DNA from 3 places in the Cellulosimicrobium sp. NPDC057127 genome. Region 3 is predicted to be linked to each of the others. Evidence: riboswitches for the same ligand, from Rfam matches in the RefSeq annotation. Region 3 holds a riboswitch; each other region holds the start of a gene.
The links. Region 3 has a riboswitch for S-adenosylmethionine ahead of ACFTZA_RS05395 (nucleotidyltransferase family protein). Riboswitches for the same ligand answer to the same signal wherever they lie in the genome.
Positions count from the first base shown of each region.

Region 1 (4,409 bases), on a different contig from region 3:
CGCGGACACGTCCAGACCACGCAGGTCGGCGCTCGCGACCGCGACGTCGTACGTCGCCTCGAGGTGCGCCACGAGCGCGTCGGCGACGTCGACGACCGGCGCGAACCGTTCCGGGTGGGCGCTCACCGAGTACGTGTCCTCGGGCGGGCCGTCGAGGTCCGTCCAGCGCTCGCCGTACTCGTACGGCCGCCCGTCGGCGTCGTGGTACACCTGACGCGGGATCGGCGGGCGGACGTAGGCGGGCACGTCGTCAGGCTAGGCCGACCGCGCGCCGTCGGGCACGAGGATTCTCCCCGCGGGCGACGCTCAGGCGTGCAGCGCCTGCTCCACGTCCTCGATCACGTCGAGCGGGTCCTCGAGCCCCACCGACAGCCGCACGGTCGTCTCCGCGATCCCGACGGCCGCGCGGCCCTCGGGCCCGAGCTTGCGGTGCGTCGTCGTCGCGGGGTGCGTGACGAGCGACTTCGCGTCGCCGAGGTTGTTGGAGATGTCGACGACCTGGAGCGCGTCGAGGAACGCGAACGCTCTCTTCTTGGCCGTCTCGGGGTCGGTCCCTCCGGGCACGGCGAGGTCGAACGTCACGACGGTGCCGCCGCCGGACTGCTGCGAGCGCGCGAGCTCCGTCTGCGGGTGCGAGTCGAGGAACGGGTAGCGCACGCGCGCCAGCCCCGGCAGCTCCTCGAGCGCCCGCGCCACCCGCTCCGCGTTCGCGTTCTGCGCGGCGACGCGCACGGGCATCGTCTCGAGACCCTTGAGCAGCACCCACGCGTTGAACGCCGACAGCGTCGGCCCGGTGTTGCGGATGAGGGTCTGCACGGGCCCACCGACGTACTCCTCGCTGCCGAGGATGGCCCCGCCCAGGACGCGGCCCTGACCGTCGATGTGCTTCGTCGCCGAGTACACGACGACGTCCGCGCCGAGCTCGAGCGGCTTCTGCAGCAGCGGCGTCGCGAACACGTTGTCGAGCACGACGACGGCGCCCGCGGCGTGCGCGAGCTCACTCACGCGCCGCACGTCGACGATGTCCTGCATGGGATTGGACGGCGTCTCGAAGAACACGACGTCCGCGGGCGTCGCGAGCGCCTCTTCCCACTGGGAGAGCACGTGCCCGTCGACGTAGTCGGTCCGCACGCCCCACTTCGCGAAGATCTCGTCGAAGATCACGATGCTCGACCCGAACAGCGCACGTGCCGCGACGATGCGCGACCCGGACCGCGCGAGCGCCGCGAGCGACGTGAACACGGCCGACATGCCCGACGCGGTCGCGTGGCACGCCTCGGCGCCCTCGATGAGGCGCAGCCGCTCGGTGAACGTGTGCACGGTCGGGTTGCCGTAGCGCGAGTAGACGAACCGGTCGACCTCGCCCTTGAACGCCGCCTCGGCGTCGGCGGCGCGGTCGTACGTGTACCCCTGGGTGAGGAACAGCGCCTCGGACGTCTCCTGGAAGTCCGTGCGCGCGTTGCCGCCGCGCACCGCGAGCGTCGCAGGCCGCGCGGTCGCGGGCAGCGGCTTGCGGCCAGAGCCGCCCGGCACCCCGCCCGGCACCTCGTGCCCGACGCCGTCCGCCGGGCTCATCGCGCGGCCTCGCCGTCCGCGGTACCGGCCTGGGCGGCGTCGTACGTGGTGACGGGCAGGCCGCGGACCTTCCAGCCCTCGACGTCGCGCGCTCCGGAGAACCCCTGCGCGCCCTCGAAGCCCTCGACGACGTTGTACGACGGCCCGATCCCGGCGGCGGTCGCGGCGCGCGCGGCACCGATCGAACGCTGGCCGGACCGGCACAGGAAGACGACGGGTCGCTCGTCGCCCGGCGTGAGGCCGGCGTCGGCGAGGCGGTCGAGGAACGCCGGGTTGGGCCCGAGGGGCGTGACCCACTCGTCGAACACGACGTCGTGGCCGAGGTCGGCGACGTCGGGAACGCCGATGGTGCGCCACTCGCCCTCGGTGCGGACGTCGACGAGGACCGCGCGCGGGTCGTCGGCGAGCAGGTCGAACGCCTGCTGGGGGTCGATGTCGCCGGCGTAGCCGGCGGCGGGCCGGGCCTCGGGCAGCGAGGTGCGGCGGGGTGCGGGGTTGCTCATGGTGTCCTCCATCGATCGTGGCAGTAGCACCCTCGCCCGTGCTTGGACGACACGGGGGGTTGCTGCGGCGTCGACGTGCCACGTCACTCGGCCGCTCCGGATGGTTCCTCGGATCGTACGGCACGCCGACCAGCGGGTGGGACAGCCGTCTCGACACGTGGGCGCATGTCGACACCGGGCGGTGAACAGCCCGCCGCTCGCGATGTGAGACACGCTGCCCAGTCCTTGACGCGTCTCCGAGCCTCGCTCATCCTGGTGCGCAGGTCATGAGTGCCAGCGCGAAACCCCGGTTTGCTGGCCGGCAACCCTCCTCTCGCGGCGGGGTGCCCCGGGTGACGACCAGGCCGCACGCCGACCGGTGCGCGGCAAGCGCGGGGAGCACCTCCCCGACCCGACATCGGAGGACCGTGCCGTGACCGCTCTCGCCGACACCACCTGTACGACCGACACGCCCGCGCTGCTGCCCGTCGTCGGCAGCGACACGCTCGTCCCGCTCGTCGACGGGCGCAGCGTCCCGTACGCCAACCTCGACGTCGCCGCGTCGGCGCCCGCCCTGCGCGCCGTCGCCGACCGCGTCACCGAGGTGCTGCCCCTCTACGCGAGCGTGCACCGCGGCGCCGGCTACCTGTCGCAGGTCTCGACCGCCCTGTACGAGGCGGCCCGCGCGCGGATCGGGGCGTTCGTCGGCGCCCGCGGCGACGACGTCACGGTCGTCACGCGCAACACCACCGACTCGCTCAACCTCCTCGCGGGCTGCGTGCCCGAGAACCCGGACGGCACTCCCGGCCGTGTGCTCGTCCTCGACGTCGAGCACCACGCCAACCTCCTGCCCTGGCAGCGCGCGGGCGGGGCGACCGTCCTCGCCGGAGGCACGAGCGTGGCCGAGTCGCTCTCCGGCCTGCGCACCGAGCTCGGCCGCCTCGACTACGCCCTGCTCGCCGTGACCGGGGCGTCGAACGTCACCGGCGAGGCGCTGCCCGTCGCCGAGGTGGTGCGGATCGCGCACGACGCCGGCACGCGCGTCGTGCTCGACGGCGCCCAGCTCGTCCCGCACCGCGGCTTCTCCCTCGCGGGGACCGGCGCGGACTACGTCGCGTTCTCCGGCCACAAGACGTACGCGCCGTTCGGCGCGGGTGCGCTGGTCGGGCGCCGCGACTGGCTCGACGCCGGCACGCCGTACCTCGCGGGCGGAGGCGCGGTGCGCCAGGTGCGCGTCGACGGCACCCAGTGGCAGGCGGCGCCCGCCCGGCACGAGGCGGGCTCGCCGAACGTCGTGGGTGCGGTGGCGCTCGCGGCCGCGTGCGACGCGCTCGCGACGATCGACCCCGCGGACCTGCACGCCCACGAGTCCGCGCTGCGCGCCGCGCTCGTCGACGGGCTCGCGGAGATCGACGGCGTGCGGGTCGTGACGGTGTGGCCGGACGCGGCCGACCCCGTCGGCGTCGTGACGTTCTCCGTGACCGGTCACGACCCGGGCCTCGTCGCGGCCTACCTGTCCGCGGAGCACGGCATCGGTGTGCGCGACGGCCGGTTCTGCGCCCACCCGCTGCTCGCCCGCCTCGGGTACGACGCCGGTGCGATCCGCGCGTCCGTCGGCGTGGGCACCACCGGTGCCGAGGTCGCGCGCCTCGTCGCGGGAGTGCGCGCGTACGTCGAGCACGGGCCGTCCGTCCGGTACGCGGTGGTCGACGGGTGCTGGACCGTCGTCGACGACCCGCGTCCCGTGCCCGCGGGATCGGGGCTCGAAGGACTGTTCGCGACCGCCGCGGCAGGATTCCTCGCCGATGCCGCGGGGTGCGGCCCGGCCGACTGACCGAACCGGCGGCCCGGGCTCGACGCGCGACCGCCCGGACACGACGAGGGCCCCGCCGTGGACGGCGGGGCCCTCTGCTGCGTCGTGGCGGCGTGAGTGCCGTGGGCTACTTCTTGAAGGCGTCGCGGACGTCGTCGCCGGCCTGCTTGAGGTTGGCCTTGGCCTGGTCGCCGTGACCCTCCGACTCGAGGCGCTCGTCGTCCGTCGCCTTGCCGGCGCCCTCCTTGAGCTTGCCCTTCGCCTCTTCGGCGCCGTGCTCGATCTTGTCTCCGAGACCCATGAGGTGCTCCTCTCGTCGGTACGTCTCGACCCTAGGCACGTGGCTCCCTCCACGCACGTGGTGGAACGTCCTCGAGAGGCACGCCGACGTGGGGAGACGTCACCGACGTGGCGTGATGCGCCCCGACAGGTGGAGCCGGCCGGTGCGGTCCCACGCCTGGTAGGCGAGGCCCTCGGCCGGGCCGTCCGCGCCGTCGGGCACGGCAGCCGCTACCTGCCCGACGGCGTCCCGCACGCCC
Region 1 covers NZ_JBHUUP010000001.1:187,975-192,383, forward strand. Annotated here, with positions in the region: gene ACFTZA_RS00795 (DUF6226 family protein) at 1-246, opposite strand, end outside; gene ACFTZA_RS00800 (O-succinylhomoserine sulfhydrylase) at 307-1,575, opposite strand; gene ACFTZA_RS00805 (rhodanese-like domain-containing protein) at 1,572-2,078, opposite strand; SAM riboswitch class I at 2,084-2,185, opposite strand; SAM riboswitch class IV at 2,341-2,456, shown strand; gene ACFTZA_RS00810 (aminotransferase class V-fold PLP-dependent enzyme) at 2,491-3,891, shown strand; gene ACFTZA_RS00815 (CsbD family protein) at 3,998-4,171, opposite strand; gene ACFTZA_RS00820 (MaoC/PaaZ C-terminal domain-containing protein) at 4,271-4,409, opposite strand, start outside.
Region 1: it holds a riboswitch for S-adenosylmethionine, as region 3 does, so the genes downstream of both, ACFTZA_RS00810 (aminotransferase class V-fold PLP-dependent enzyme) here and ACFTZA_RS05395 (nucleotidyltransferase family protein) in region 3, are expected to answer to the same signal.

Region 2 (4,409 bases), 180 kb from region 3:
TCCTCGACGTCGTGCGGCACGTGCAGGAGCGACGTCGAGGTCCCGACGGCGAGCGCGCCGGCCCCGAGGCCGCGCACGGCGTCCACCACCTCGAGCCGCGCGGCCAGGTCCGCGCGCCAGACGTTGTGGCCGTCGACCACGCCCGCGACGAGCGTCTTCGTCGCCAGCCCGGACACGGTGCCGTCCGCGGCGGACCCCGTCGGCACCGCGCCCTTGACGAGGTCGACGGCGATCGCGTCGACGTCGGTCCGCGCAAGCAGGGCGAGCCCGTCCAGCGGCGCCGCACCCGTGCCCGCCCCCGCGTCGTCGGACGCCCGGCCCTGGAGCCCGCCGTACGGCGCGGCGACGAGGATCGCCGGGCGCACCCCGCCCGCCGAACCCGGGCTTGTGTGGCTCCCGGCGGCCTGCGTGCCGTCCAAGCCGGGGTTCGGCACAGGGCGGAGATCGGTCGCGAGCACGCGGTACGCCCGCTCCACCGCCGCGGCGAGGTCGGCGGGCGGCACGCCGACCGTGTCGGTGACGAGCACCGGCTCGTCGAGCTGCACCCACGGCGCGCCGGCCGCGGCGAGCGCGCGCAGCAGGTCGGCGTAGGCGGCGACGACGTCGTCGAGGCGGTCGAGCGGGCGGAACCCGGAGTCCGGGCCCACGGTGTCGTCCACCTTGGCGAGCGCGAGGAAGGTCACGGGCCCGACGACGACCGGCCGGGTCACGACGCCCGCCTCCTTCGCCTCGACGAACTCGCGCACGACGAGGTCGTCGACGAAGCGGACCGGGGTGTCCGGCCCGATCTCGGGGACGAGGTAGTGGTAGTTCGTGTCGAACCACTTGGTCATCTCGAGCGGCGCGTCCTCGCCCTGGCCGCGGGCCACGGTGAAGTAGCCGGACAGATCGAGACGACCGTCCGCGTCGGTGAGCGACGCGAACCGTGACGGGACGGCCCCGAGCGTCGCGACGACGTCGAGCACCTGGTCGTAGAAGGAGAACGAGCCGGGGACGGACGCGTCGTCGGCGTCGAGCCCGAGCTCGACGAGGCGCCGCACGGTCGCGAGGCGCAGCTCGCGTGCCGTGGACTCGAGCTCGTCGGCGCTCGTCCGCCCGGCCCAGAAGGCCTCCACGGCCTTCTTGAGCTCGCGGCGGCGCCCGATGCGCGGGTAGCCGAGGACGGTCCCGGCGGGGAACGGCACGGGCCCGTCGGCCGGGAAGTGGGTAGGGGAGGGTACGGAGACGGTCATGATCGATACCTCTTGCTGGTCCCGGGGACCGGTCAGACGGGGCTGCCGTGCGTGGCGGCGCCCGTCGTGGGCAGGGAGGTGCCGGTGACCCACGGCCCGCTGGCCAGGTCCGGGACGAGCGGGGACGGTACGGCGCCCGAGCTGTTCGGGCTCCCACCGTCGGTCCCGCGCGTCCCGCCGCCGAGGTGGACACCCTCGAGCAGGTCGAGTGCGGCGTGGTGCTTGTTGAACGTGTACACGTGCAGACCGGGGGCGCCGGCGTCGAGGACGCGCTGCGCGAGGTCGACCGAGTACGCGATCCCGTAGGCGTGCTGCGCCTGCGGGTCGGGCAGGGCGTCGAGCGCCTCCAGCAGGTGCCGGGGAGCGGGGACGCCCATGAGCTCCTCGACGCGGCGGAGCCGTCGTGGCTCCGTCGTGGGCAGCAGCCCGGCGAGGATCGGGATCGTCACGCCGGCCGCGCGGGCCTCGGCGACGAAGTCGGTGTACGACGACGCGTCGTAGAACAGCTGGGTGATCGCGAAGCTCGCGCCGGCCTGCTGCTTCTGCCACAGGCGGCGGACCTCCTGGGCGCGCGTCGTGCCGGCGGGCCGGTTGCCGTCGGGGAAGGTCGCGACGGCGATGGTCAGCGGCCGGGCCGCGCCGCGCAGGGCCGACGACGGGTTCGCCGCGCAGCGCGACGCCTCGACCTCGCGCAGCAGGGCGACGAGCTCGATGCTCGAGCGGACGCCGTCCGGCGCGGGCCGCCAGTCGGGCTGGTCCTTCGGCGGGTCGCCGCGTAGCGCGAGGAAGCTGCGCACGCCGGCGTCGAGGAAGTCGGCGATGACCTCCTCGACGTCCTCGCGCGACGCGCCCACGCACGTGAGGTGGGCGATCGGCAGCACGGGCGTGCCCTGGACCAGGCGCGCGATGACCTCGCGCGACGTCGCGCGGTCGGTGCCGGCGGCACCGTAGGTCACGGACACGAAGTCGGGGTGCGTCGCGACGAGCCGGCGCGCCGTCTCCCAGAACTTCGGCGCCGCGTCGGGGCGCCGGGGCGGCATGAGCTCGAACGACACGGTGGGACCGTGCGTGAAGGATGCCTCGTGGACCATAGTCACTCCATCGACCCTGGCGTTAGCACCTTTGTCCTCGGGAGGCTTCCGTCGGCGGGTTGCTGCGGTGTCGTCGAGCCAGGACTCTCGACCGCTCTGGATGGTTGCCCTCGATCGTAGAGGCGATCCGCCATGCGGTCGAGAGCGCCCGCCTGATGAGACGACGTGACGACGGGTGAGATGCGGCAGGCCCGAGTTCCCGCGGGAGCGGGCGCCCTGCCCCCGCTCCCGCGGTCGGCGGGCGTCCTGCCCCCCCACGGGTTACGGTCGGTCCGATCCTGCGACGGAGGTGCCGACCCGTGCCGAACCGCTCGTCCCGCGCCCCGCGCGCGTCACGTCCGATCGTCGTCCTCGGAGCAGCGCTGCTCGCCGTCGCGCTCCTCGTCGCACTCGTCGTGCCCGCCGGCAGGTCCGCGGCCGCGCAGGTCGAGACGGGACGCCTCTCGCTGTTCAAGCGGATCGAGAACCTCGACACCGGCTCGTCCGAGGGCCGGCGCGAGCTGTGGACGATGCACGCGCGGAACCTCGACACCGGGCAGGTGATCGAGGGGGACGGGCTCAACGGCGTCCAGTCCCTCGAGGTGCCGGCGGGGACTTACCGCATCTGGGAGTCCGGCGGCGTCGACGGCTACCGGTTCCAGAGCTGGAGCTGCGGGGGCGACGACATCCTCGACCCGACGCCCGAGGTCGTCGTCCCCCCGGGCGGCACGCTGACCTGCACGGTCGACAACGAGGCGATCTTCCCGACGCTCACGCTCGTCAAGGACGTCGTGGGCGGGACGGCGTCGCCCGAGGACTGGACCCTGCGCGCGCAGGGGCCCTCCGCGATCGCGGGTCCCTCGGGCTCCGACGCCGTGACGCGCCAGGAGGTCCGCATCGGGCAGTACACGCTCTCCGAGGAGGGCGGTCCCGACGGCTACCGCAGCGACGGGTGGGCGTGCGACGGCGCCGACCTCGCCGGCGACGTCGTGACGATCGACCTCGCGGCCTCGGTGACGTGCACGGTGACGAACGTCGGACCGGTCGCGCCGACCGCGCCGACGCTGACCCTGGTCAAGGACGTCGTCGGGGGCCCGGCGTCCCCGGGGGACTGGACGCTCGCCGCGGCCGGCCCGCAGACGCTCTCCGGGACGACGGGCTCGGCCGACGTCACGGCCGTCGAGGTCGCGACCGGGACGTACGCGCTGACGGAGGACGGCCCGCCCGGGTACGACGTCGCGTGGGCGTGCACGGGGGCGGCCGCCGGCGACGGCTCGGGAGGCGCGGTCACGGTCGCCGAGGGCGAGGACGTCGTGTGCACGGCGACGAACACGTGGACCGGCGCGACGCTCACGCTCGCCAAGCTGCTCGAGGGCGAGCGGTTCGCCGTGCCGGAGCACTGGACGCTCACCGCGACCGGCGCGGCGACGACGGTCAGCGGGCCGTCCGGGTCGGACGCCGTCACGGACGCGTACGTCCCCGCGGGTGACTACACGCTCGCCGAGGACGGCTGGAGCGGCTTCGCCGCCGGTCCGTGGGAGTGCACGGGCGCGACGGTGACGGGCGACGTCGTCGCCGTGCCCGAGGGCGGCGACGTCACGTGCACGATCACCAACACGCCGCTGCCGTCCCTGCTCACGCTCGTCAAGGAGGTCGACGGCGGGCCCGCGGCCCCGGAGGACTGGACGCTGTCGGCGACCGGGCCGGGACCGGACGGGGCCGACGCGACGATCTCGGGGCCGTCCGGCAGCACCGCGGTGACCCAGGTCGACGTCGGCGAGGGCGTGCACGCGCTCGCCGAGTCCGGAGGACCGCCGGGCTACGAGCAGGGCGCGTGGGAGTGCGTCGGCGGGCTGCTCCAGGCGGGGGCGAACGTCGTCGTCGGTCCGGACGAGGACGTCGTGTGCACGGTGACCAACACCTACGTCGAGGCGACGCTCACGCTCGGCAAGGTCGTGGTCGGAGGCTCCCCCGACCCGGCCGCGTGGACGCTCAGCGCGAGGTCCGCGGACGACGTCGCCGTCCTCGAGGGACCGGCCGGCAGCGACGCCGTCACGTCCGTCCCCGTCCCGACGGGCAGCTACGACCTCGCCGAGACGGGCGGGTT
Region 2 covers NZ_JBHUUP010000004.1:261,138-265,546, reverse strand. Annotated here, with positions in the region: gene metE (5-methyltetrahydropteroyltriglutamate--homocysteine S-methyltransferase) at 1-1,232, opposite strand, end outside; gene ACFTZA_RS06195 (methylenetetrahydrofolate reductase) at 1,265-2,323, opposite strand; SAM riboswitch class I at 2,328-2,430, opposite strand; gene ACFTZA_RS06190 (hypothetical protein) at 2,623-4,409, shown strand, end outside.
Region 2: it holds a riboswitch for S-adenosylmethionine, as region 3 does, so the genes downstream of both, ACFTZA_RS06195 (methylenetetrahydrofolate reductase) here and ACFTZA_RS05395 (nucleotidyltransferase family protein) in region 3, are expected to answer to the same signal.

Region 3 (4,409 bases):
CGGGCGGAGCGCGCCGGCGGCACCGTCGAGGCGACGTCCGAGTCGCCGTGGACGCGCGAGGCGGTCGTCCGCGACCCGCAGGGCGCGGAGCTCGTCCTGTCCGAGTTCGCGCCGCAGGGCCAGCCGTAGCCGTCGGGTCGCGTCACGCCCGGGCGGCGGCGGGGTGGGGGAGCGCGTGCGAGAGCAGCAGCTTGAGCACCAGCAGCGGCCCGACCCAGGCGACCCACGGCTCGGGAGCGAGCGCCGTCGTGAGGAGGGCGACGAGCACCGCGGCGGCGGCGAACGCGACGGGCGCGCGGACGGCGTCGGGCACCAGGACCGTCAGGACCACCGCGGCGAGGACGCCGGCGTAGGTGACGACCGCCGTCGGCCACGGCAGGTCGGGCACGAGCGCGGCGACGACGAGCGGGTGCACGTGGACCGCCGTGAAGACGACGACGCGGTGGCGCGGAGTGCCCGGTGCGTGGAAGCGGCGCGAGCCGGACGCGGTCGCGTTGACCACGACCCCGCCGAAGAGGTCGAAGCCCACGAGCGTGAGCAGCGCGACCTGCCAGACGTCGAGGTCGGCGCGGAGCGCCAGCACGAGGGCGAGGACGCCGCCCACGAGCGCGGTGCCGTACCCGAGCGCGCGCTCGGTGCGCGTCGCGTCCGGTGCGGTCAGCGCGGCGTCGAGGCGGTCCAGGACCGTCGTGCGTGGCGTCGCCGTGGTCATCGTCGTCCTCCCGGCTCGGGCTGTGCTGCGCCCCCGAGGGTAGCGGCGCGGGCGCCCGGACGGCAGGGCCGAGGTCAGCCCTGCGCGACCGCGACCGGCGCGACGTCGTGCGGGACGGGGGCCGGGCGTGCCGCGACCGAGCCGTGCCCGGCGACGTCGATCCCCGCGGCCACGACGGTGGCGCGCCCGTCGGTGACCTCGACCGTCGACACCGACGCGTTCGGCAGCGCGACGAGGCGTGACGGGTCGATCGTCGCGAGGTAGGCGCCGAGCGTCAGTCCGTGCCCGACGACGAGCACCTGCCGGTCCTCCGCCGCACCCGGGCCGGCCGCGTCGTCGTGCGCGGCCACGATGCGCGCGAAGACGCCACGCACGCGGGCCATGAAGTCGGCGCCGGGCTCGCCGCCGCCCACTCCCGGGTGGGTGCCGGCCAGCACGGCGGGGACGAGGTCCGTCCAGGACTCGACGGCGTCGAGCTCGTGCTCCGGGCGTCGCTCGTAGCTGCCGAACGACAGCTCGCGCAGGTCGTGGTCGACCGTCATCGGCAGGTCGGGGTGATGGCGCAGGATCTCCATCGCCGTGAGGACCGCCCGGCCCTGCGGGGAGCAGTAGACGGCGTCGAAGTCGTGGAGCGCGAGGTGCTGCGCCGTGACGCGGACGCCGGCGCGTCCCGTGCGCGTGAGCGGGGAGTCGCACGCGCCCTGCAGGTGCCGGCGCGCGTTGAGGACGGTCTGCCCGTGGCGGACGAGCGTGATCGTGAGGGTCATCGTCGCTGTGCCCTTCCGGTGGTCCCGGCTGTGTCCGCGCTCGACGCTAGGCCCGGCAGGTGACCGGACGGCGTCGGGCAGGAGTCCGGCAGACGTCCGGCGGGCGTCCGGTGGGGTCGCGCAGGTGCGCGCTTGCCGTGCGTCCGCGCGGTCGTGTAGACATCGGGGCAGGTCACGAGTGGCCGGCGAGACGCCCTCCGCGTGCCGGTCCGGCAACCGCGCCCCTCGCGCACGGTGCCCCAGGGGGAAGACCGGCCCCGGCCACGGCCGCGGGATGCGCGAGGTCGACGTCTGCCGGCGTCGCGCGAGCAGGGCCTGGCGGTCTCACCACGTCCGCTGCCCCCGACGACCCGAAGTGATAGCATCTGCTATCGGAGGTGGCTTGATGAGCGCTGTCGAGGACGCATTCGCCCGGTATCTGGAGGGTGCGGGTGCCCGTGCGGACACGATGCGCGCAGAGGCCGGTGCGACGCTGGAGCGCGCCGTCCGCCAGGCGCACGACCTCGGCTGGAGCCAGCGCCGAACCGCGGTGGCACTCGGTCGCAGCCAGCCGGAGGTCAAGCGTCTGCTCGACCGAGCTCTCTCGCATGAAGGCCCCCGCCCGTCGCAGGAGCACAGGCACGGCTCGGTACTCGACGACGTGCTGCGCGTCAAGAGGGACGAGGTCGTCGAGGCGGCAGCTCGCCACGGTGCCCGGCACGTGCGCGTGTTCGGCTCGGTCGCCGCCGGTGGCGAGAGGCCGGACTCCGACGTCGATCTGCTCGTCGACCTCGACGACAGGGTCGGGCTCTTCGGGCTTGGCGCCCTCCAGGCGGAGCTCGAGCAGATACTGGGTCGCCCGGTCGACGTCGTACCGGAGCGCACCTTGCGTGATGCGGTGCGCGCGACCATCGAGGCGATCCCGCTGTGAGAAGGAGTGACGGCGACCACGCCCTTGAGGCGCTGGAGCATCTGGCCGTGCTCGTGCATCACGTCGAAGAAGGATCATGGACGCAGCAGGTGGTCGTCGACGCCGTGCGGCCGGAGAGCGTGATGCCGACGGGTAGGTTCCGTCGAGAGTGGCGATCGGTCGACATGTGAGGCGCACGCGCTCCCGCATGGTGGCCGCGAACGTCCCGACGGCGTGCCGGCGTGTGACGATCGGGGTCGCGCCCGGACGGGCGCGGTGACGTGACGAGAGGCAGGGCCGTGCGCCGCAACGAGGACCGTATCCAGACCACCCACGCGGGCTCGCTCCCGCGCACGCCCGAGCTGCTCGCGGCCAACGCGGCGCGCGAGGCAGGCGACGGGAACGGCGACTTCGACGCGCTGCTGCGCGACGCCGTCGTGGACGTGGTGGAGCGGCAGCGGCGCGCGGGCATCACGCTCGTGGGCGACGGCGAGTACGGCAAGTCGATGTCGTCGCCGATGGACTACGGCGCGTGGTGGTCGTACTCGTTCCAGCGCACTGGCGGGCTGGAGCTCGACACGGACGCCGCGTGGGTGCTGGCCGACGTGCAGTCCGCGCCCGGCGACGTGCGCCTCACCGGGTTCGGCAACCGCCGTGACCAGGCGCGGTTCCGCGAGGCGTACACGGACCCGACGTCGGGCATCTTCGCGGGCGAGGGTCCCGGGGCCTTCCCCAAGGTGACGGGCCCGCTGACGTACACCGGGCAGGCCGCCGTCGCGCAGGACGCCGCGAACCTGCGCGCGGCCGCCGACGCCGCGGGCGTGCAGGACGCGTTCGTCACCGCGATCGCACCCGGCTCGGCGACGCGCATCGCCAACGAGCACTACGCGACCCACGAGGAGTACGCGTACGCGTGGGCGGACGTGCTGCGCGAGGAGTACCTCGCGATCGTCGACGCCGGCCTCGTCGTCCAGATCGACGACCCGGGTCTCGCGGAGTCCTGGGACCAGGTCACGCCCGAGCCGACCGTCGAGGACTACCTCGCCTTCTCCCGGGTGCACGTCGAGGCGCTCAACCACGCGCTGCGCGGCATCCCCGAGGACCGCGTGCGGTACCACCTGTGCTGGGGCTCGTGGCACGGTCCGCACACGACCGACCTGCCGATGCAGGACGTCGTCGGCCTCATGCTCGAGATCAACGCGTCGGCGTACTCGTTCGAGGCCGCGAACGTGCGCCACGAGCACGAGTACCGGGTGTGGGACGACGTCGCGCTGCCCGAGGGCAAGCTCCTGCTGCCGGGCGTGGTCTCGCACGCGACGAAAGTCGTCGAGCACCCCGAGCTCGTCGCCGAGCGCATCGAGCGGTTCGCGACGCGCGTGGGGCGCGAGAACGTCGTCGCCTCGACCGACTGCGGGCTCGGCGGGCGCGTGCACCCGCAGATCGCGTGGGCGAAGCTCGAGTCGCTCGCGCAGGGCGCCGAGATCGCCACACGCCGCCTCTGGAGCTGACGGCTCCGCGCGGCACCGATGAGTCCCGGTCGGCTCCGCAGTCGTCGTCCTCGTGGAGGAACCGCCCGCACCCGGGCGGGACGACGACGCGGAGGCGACCATGAGCGAGCGCAAGACCTACACCCTGGACGTGCCGGGTGCCGTCCTCACCTACGACGTGAACGAGCCGGCGACGGCGAGCGACCTGCCGCCGCTCGTCGTCATGGGGTCGCCCATGGGGGCGTCGGGCTTCGAGCAGCTCGTCGCGCTGCTCGACGACCGCACGGTGATCACGTACGACCCGCGCGGCGCGGAGCGCAGCACCCTCGCGCCCGGGGGCGAGGTGACCATGCCGGGCCACGCGGACGACCTGCACCGGATCGTCCAGGCGCTCGGACTGGGCACCGTGGACGTGTTCGGGTCGAGCGGCGGCGGCATCGTCGGGCTCTCGTGGATCGAGCAGCACCCGGCCGCGATCGGCACGTTCGTGTCGCACGAGCCGCCGGTCACGGCGCTGCTCGAGGACCGCGAGGTCGCCGACGCCGCCGAGCTCG
Region 3 covers NZ_JBHUUP010000004.1:81,000-85,408, reverse strand. Annotated here, with positions in the region: gene ACFTZA_RS05410 (VOC family protein) at 1-129, shown strand, start outside; gene ACFTZA_RS05405 (hypothetical protein) at 143-712, opposite strand; gene ACFTZA_RS05400 (histidine phosphatase family protein) at 787-1,479, opposite strand; SAM riboswitch class IV at 1,650-1,764, shown strand; gene ACFTZA_RS05395 (nucleotidyltransferase family protein) at 1,865-2,389, shown strand; gene ACFTZA_RS05390 (cobalamin-independent methionine synthase II family protein) at 2,668-3,876, shown strand; gene ACFTZA_RS05385 (alpha/beta fold hydrolase) at 3,977-4,409, shown strand, end outside.